Ketobacter sp. MCCC 1A13808: one gene and its partner. The protein of the gene in region 2 binds, or shares a complex with, the protein of the main gene of each other region. Links are inferred from orthologs where the notes say so. Each region holds a gene or a part of one and is shown on either strand. Other genes may lie near its edges. The genes, in order: dnaN and FT643_RS00865.

Evidence for each region.
Region 1: the proteins of FT643_RS00865 (region 2) and dnaN are in contact, whole or in part, in a cryo-EM structure (PDB 8GIZ), measured with the Escherichia coli proteins. The link is inferred for Ketobacter sp. MCCC 1A13808 from one-to-one orthologs.

Annotation. Positions count from the first base shown.
Region 1 is NZ_VRKW01000011.1:7,158-10,421, forward strand. The notes cover bases 327-3,264. They hold dnaN (DNA polymerase III subunit beta), read right to left. Parts: upstream 2,379-3,264; coding sequence 1,275-2,378; downstream 327-1,274. Other genes in these bases: recF (DNA replication/repair protein RecF), read right to left, coding at 327-1,269; dnaA (chromosomal replication initiator protein DnaA), read right to left, coding at 2,410-3,264. Outside these bases: gyrB (DNA topoisomerase (ATP-hydrolyzing) subunit B), read right to left, coding at 1-114; more of recF, read right to left, coding at 160-326. UniProt on the Escherichia coli protein: Confers DNA tethering and processivity to DNA polymerases and other proteins. Acts as a clamp, forming a ring around DNA (a reaction catalyzed by the clamp-loading complex) which diffuses in an ATP-independent manner freely and bidirectionally along dsDNA.
Region 2 is NZ_VRKW01000001.1:189,092-192,283, reverse strand. What follows is about bases 306-3,171. They hold FT643_RS00865 (DNA polymerase III subunit delta'), read left to right. Parts: upstream 306-1,167; coding sequence 1,168-2,175; downstream 2,176-3,171. Other genes in these bases: FT643_RS00855 (TatD family hydrolase), read left to right, coding at 2,691-3,171; FT643_RS00860 (PilZ domain-containing protein), read left to right, coding at 2,252-2,599; tmk (dTMP kinase), read left to right, coding at 509-1,156; mltG (endolytic transglycosylase MltG), read left to right, coding at 306-512. Outside these bases: more of mltG, read left to right, coding at 1-305; more of FT643_RS00855, read left to right, coding at 3,172-3,192. UniProt on the Escherichia coli protein: Part of the beta sliding clamp loading complex, which hydrolyzes ATP to load the beta clamp onto primed DNA to form the DNA replication pre-initiation complex.

The DNA of each region.
Region 1 (3,264 bases), on a different replicon or contig from region 2:
GCCGGTGCCGTCGTCTGTGTCCCCTATATACATCCCCGGTCGCTTTCTAACTGCGTCTAATCCTTTGAGTACCTTTATATTAGAAGAATCATAAGTTTTATTGTCGTCGGACATATAATTTAGTCTCTCTCGGGCGGTGAATTCATATTCAATAGGGGGTTACTCGGCAGAAACCAGCTTCCCATGTTCCACGTGAAACATATGGTGTTCCGTGAGCTGCGATAGTAGCGTTTCATTAATACTTTGCTCACTAATGGCTGTTATAAAAGCCTGGCAGGGAAAATCCATAAGAAAGCGAGTCACATACTCAATGTTATTCTTGTCTAGTTCCGCGGGTAAATCGTCCAGCAACAGAACCGGTGAAATGGACCGCAAGGCCCTCATCACAGCTACCTGTGCGAGTCTAACCCCGTATAATACCAGCTTTTTCTGCCCTCTGGAGCATATATCTTTAGCCATGCCGTCTGACCAACTGATCACCATATCGGCTCTATGGGGCCCGTACAGGCAGGTTTTCCGTTCGATCTCGGTTCTCGCATTTAATTCCAGGCATTGGTATAAATCTGAATATTTCTGTTTATTCCAACCGGACTTGTACCGGAGCGATACGGGTTCAGCAATATTAAAATAGTTCGAGGCTATATTCTGAAATTGAGCGTTAAGCTCGGCTATGTACTTTCCACGCATATCGTCGATAAGTTGACCTTCGTTGACTAACTGTTGGTTCCAGTAGCTCAGATCGTTTTCGGATATGACTTTCGTTGACTTTAACAGCGCATTTTTTTGCTTGTAGACTCTTCTATATCGATGCCAAATATCAAGATAAGTATGTTCCACGTGAAACATACCCCAATCCAAAATAGAACGCCGCAAACCAGGGCCACCGTCAATAAGTTCAATCGAACCTGTATCAATACTGACAATAGGGAGCTTTATCGCCAACGATGAGATGCGCTTCTGTGTTTCTCCATCAATACGGGCGAGAGTAGAGCCATTCATCCCTTTCGAAATACCGAGTTTCTCGGGTCCGCTTCCGTTGCCAGGATTAACACCACCGAAAACTACTAACTCGGAAGCTGTGTGGGATATCACTTTTTTGGGATCGACAGACCGAAAAGAACGGCCGTTGGATAACAAGGAAATTGCTTCAAGAATGCTAGTTTTACCGCAGCCATTGCGGCCCACAATAAAGTTGGTTTTGGGGTGAGGGGAGATTTTGAGATGCTGGAGATTACGTAAATGAGTAACCTCCAGAGATTCCAGAAACATTCAGGCTATAGACGCATTGGCATAACTACATAAGACGCGGTCTCATCGTTAGCGTCGGTAATAAGAGCACTACTATTGGAGTCAGCCATCAGAATTTTAACGTTCTCGCTACGGATGACATTCATTACATCAAGCAGATAATTCACATTGAATCCAATCTCCAACTCCGCACCGTGATAATCAACGTTAATCGTTTCCTCTGCTTCTTCTTGCTCCGGGTTATTGGCGACCGTTGTGAGACTGCCATCCAACAACCTAATTCGGACGCCGCGATATTTTTCATTGGATAAAATGGAAACCCTCGAAAAACACTGCTTCATCTCGTCTTTATCGCTGATAACAGTTTTATCACTATTTTTAGGTAAAACACGCTCATAATCAGGGAATTTCCCATCAATTAGCTTGGAGGTGAAGCGTAAATCCGTATCTTCTACTCGAATATGATTACTACTCAAGGATACCGAAACATCCGCGTCCATATCAGTGAACAACTTGGACAGCTCAAGCACGCCTTTTCGTGGAACTATAGCCTGCACAGCTTGGTCCACTTCGCATTGGATTTCTGCATTACAAAGCGCTAGGCGATGCCCGTCAGTGGCCACAGCCCGGAGTAAATTGGCTGAAACCTCAAATAGCATCCCGTTCAGATAAAAACGAACGTCCTGTTGCGCCATCGCGAAACCGGTGCGGTCAATAACCGATTTCAAATAACCCTGGTTAATGGAAAAACGGGTAGTACCACTGGCATCTTCCAGATTTGGAAACTCGTTTGAGGGCAGGGTAGCCAGGCTAAACCGGCTACGACCGGCCTTCACCAATAACTTTTGGTCCTCAAGAATAAATTGGACGCTGCTTTCTTCGGGCAATGATTTACAGATATCCAATAACTTTTTCGCTGGAACTGTAATTTCTGCATTTTCAAACTGTGAGTCGAGGGTGACACGAGCGACCAATTCCACTTCCAGATCAGTGCCAGTGAGCAATAATTGATCACCATCAATCACCATCAACACGTTGGAAAGCACCGGCAATGTTTGCCGACGCTCCACAACCCCGGCAACCTGTTGCAGAGGTTTTAATAATTTTTCCCTTTCAATGGTAAAATTCATAACCTACCCCATAAGTTAGTAATCACTAACTCTATGATGTTAACGACCTTAAAAGATTAGTATAGTCTTCTCTTACATCGGAGCTCTCTTCTCTTAGCTCCTTTATCTTGCGACACGCATGCAACACGGTAGTGTGATCCCGGCCGCCAAAGGCATCACCGATTTCAGGCAAACTGTGGTTGGTTAACTCCTTTGCCAGCGCCATTGCAATCTGGCGCGGCCGCGCAACAGAACGACTGCGTCGCTTTGACAAAATATCAGCCATCTTGATTTTAAAATACTCGGCTACGGTACGCTGTATGTTATCTATGCTAACTTGTTTTTCCTGCAGTGCCAGAAGATCTTTTAACGATTCTTTCACAAATTCCAGAGAGATCGGCTTGCCCGTGAAGTGTGCATTCGCTATCACACGCTTCAGCGCGCCTTCTAATTCCCGTACATTTGAACGTACCCGCTGGGCGACAAAAAAAGCAGCTTCGTCCGGCAAATTAATTTTAGCCTGTTCTGCCTTCTTCATTAATATGGCCACCCGGGTTTCTAGCTCCGGGGGCTCGACTGCAACCGTCAATCCCCACCCGAAACGCGATTTCAAACGTTCCTCAACCCCCATGATCTCTTTCGGATAACGGTCACTGGTCAAGATCATTTGCTGACCGCCTTCCAGCAAGGCATTAAAGGTATGGAAAAACTCTTCCTGGGAACGCTCTTTACCCGCAAAGAACTGGATATCATCAATCAATAGCGCATCGACCGAACGGTAAAAGCGTTTGAATTCATTGATCGCATTAATCTGTAGCGCTTTCACCATATCAGCAACAAAGCGCTCTGAATGCAGATACACCACCTTGGCATTCGGGTTCTGCGTCATCATGAAATTACCCACAGC
Region 2 (3,192 bases):
ACCAGAGAATGAATACGTTGCTGGAAACTTCCTGGGCCGGTAAAGCGGATGCGCTACCTTATAATTCACCCTATGAAGCACTGACCATGGCGTCCATAGTGGAAAGGGAAACCGCTGTCAGTTCAGAGCGTTCCCTGATTGCCGGAGTTTTCGTAAACCGGCTTCGAAAAAATATGCGGCTGCAAACGGATCCCACGGTCATTTACGGGTTGGGCGCAGAGTACCAGGGCAATATAACCCGTGCTCATTTAAAAGCGTACACGCCCTATAATACCTATCGTATTAAAGGTTTGCCGCCGACCCCTATTGCCAATCCGGCGTTGCCTGCCATCGAAGCAGCTTTGCATCCGGCAACTACAAAAGCTTTGTATTTTGTTGCCAAAGGCGATGGTAGCCACCAGTTTTCCACAACCTTAGAGGAACACCAGAAGGCCGTGCGCCAGTTTCAGTGGCAACGTCGTTCAGACTATCGCTCTTCACCTGTACTACCAAGGAAATCAGCAACCCAATGAAAAATTCTGAAAAGTTGCCGAAAGGCCGCTTTATTACTGTGGAAGGCAGTGAAGGCGTGGGCAAAACCACTAATATCGAGTTTATTAAGCATTGGCTGGCTGAAAACCGGATCGAGTTTATAGTGACCCGTGAGCCGGGAGGAACGCCTTTAGCGGAGCAGTTACGGGAACTTCTGCTGCAACCCCGGGAAGAATCTGTTGATGAAACCGCTGAACTGTTAATGGTCTTTGCTGCCAGGGCGCAGCATTTGAATCAGGTGATTTTGCCCGCGTTACGACAAGGAAAATGGGTTTTATGTGATCGTTTTACCGACGCCACATACGCGTATCAGGGCGCCGGTAGAAGCATGAACCAGGACACCATAGCGCAGCTGGAAAACCTGGTTCAGAACGGTCTGCGACCTGACGCTGTTATTTTGCTGGATGTGTCGGTAGAAATAGGTTTGCAACGAGCCCGCGGTCGCGGTGAACTGGACCGGTTTGAGCGTGAAGATGTCGCCTTTTTCGAGCGTGTTCGGGCGGGCTATCTGGCGCGGGCGGCAAACCATTCAGGTTATCATGTAGTGGATGCCGGGCAGCCGCTGGATCGGGTTCAGCAACAGCTGAATTTGGTGCTGGCTACTCTAAAAGCCGATTTAACGTAGCGAGAACATAAATGAACCTTGCTGAAATTAATCATCTGATGGTTGCGTTGCCCTGGCAACAGGCGTCCTGGTTGCGTTTGATCGAGCGTTTACAGGCTGGCAGGATGCCCCATGCTCTGCTGCTGCGAGGGGAGCCCGGTACAGGAAAAGGACAGTTTGCACTGGCATTGGGGCAGTATTTGTTGTGCCAGCAACCGGTTGCGAATACCGCCTGTGGCAAATGTAAGGGTTGTTTGCTGAATCTGGCGGGTACCCACCCTGATCTGGCTATTTTGGAGCCCGAGGAGCCGGGACGGGCCATTAAAGTGGATCAGATTCGTGCAGTGGTGCAATTTGTAGGTAAAACCGCTCAATTGGGTGGCTACCGCGTAATGGTATTGGGGCCCGCAGAGTCAATGAATGCCAACGCATCCAACGCGTTGTTGAAGTCACTGGAAGAACCCGGTGAGCGCACGTTATTGATTCTGGTATCGGATCAGATCAGTGGTGTTTTACCGACCATACGTTCCCGCTGTGAAGTAATGGAATTCGGAATTCCCGATCGCTCTGTGGCGAAAAGCTGGTTATTACCCCAGATAGGTGACGACAATAAAGTTGAGAAGTTGCTCAATGTTGCGGGAGGCGCCCCTTGTAGGGCTTTGTCCCTGGATCAGAGCGAGTGGCTGGGGGAAAGGGTGACCGTGGTTCAGCAGTGGTTAGGTGTGCTTACCGGAAAGCGTGATGCGGTGCGGACGGCAGATGGCTGGATGCAATATCCGTTGAAAGAACTATTGAACTGGTTACAGGCGTGGCAGGTGGATTTGGCAAGATTGGTATCCGGCTCACAGCAACCCATTCATAATCAGGATCTGGAGCAAGACCTGCATGCAGCGGCGGCGGTACTGAACGTAAACCAGTTGTTTTTTTGCTACGAGCATTTACTCAACGTGAAGCGTCTCATTGCCAGTCAGGCTAACCCCAATACGCAACTGTTGCTGGAAGAATTACTATTGAAATGGTCGCAGGCCGCAAAGCGTTAGCCTTATGCTGGCATCCGGTTGCTTAAATGCTAAACTCAGGATAAACATGAGTAAATAGCGAATCAGTGGATATTCTATGGCAATTGGCGGTTCCCGGAGTGGCATCCTATCCCTCACAATAAAAGACAAAGCTGTGCTCTACGCGGCGTACATGCCGTTTGTAAAAAACGGGGGTCTTTTTATTCCCACCAACAAGCAGTATAAATTAGGGGAAGAGGTGTTTTTGCTATTGAACCTGATGGAAGAGACCGAGAAGATCCCGGTAGCAGGTAAGATTGTCTGGATTACGCCCAGAGGCGCGCAGGGTAATCGTGCCGCTGGAATTGGCGTGCAATTCAATGATCAGGATGATACCGCTCGTTCCAAAATTGAAACCTACCTGGCGGGCGCATTGCAATCGGATCGTCCCACTCACACTATGTAAATGCCTTTTGGTACCCGTTCCTCGAATCCGGACCTGCTTCCGTGTAAACTTTGCATCTTATTGATTTTACGAATTAAGAGGCTTTCGCTCGATGCTGGTCGACTCCCATTGTCATCTCGATAAACTCGATCTTACCGCATACCAGGGTGATCTGGACCAAGCATTAGCTGCCGCCAGGACTCGCGGCGTCGAGCATGTGGTGTGTATCGGTATTGATCTTGAAAATATTGCGCATGTAGTCAGCCTGACTGAGCAATATCATCAGGTATTTGCGACGGTGGGTGTTCATCCGCTCTATCGCGACAGTCGTGAACCTGCTTTAGATGAACTTTTGCAATGGTCAAATCACCCGAAAATCATTGGGATTGGTGAAACCGGACTTGATTATTTTTATGGAGAAGGGGATCTGAGTTGGCAGCAAGACCGCTTCCGTGTCCATATTCAGGCCGCGCGGGAGACCAAACTCCCACTTGTTATCCATACCCGCGGTGCAAAGCAAGACACACTGGATTATCTTAAGCAGGTTGGTGGCGATCAGGTCAACGGTGTTCTGCATTGTTTTACTGAAGATTTGGATATGGCGAAACGAGCCA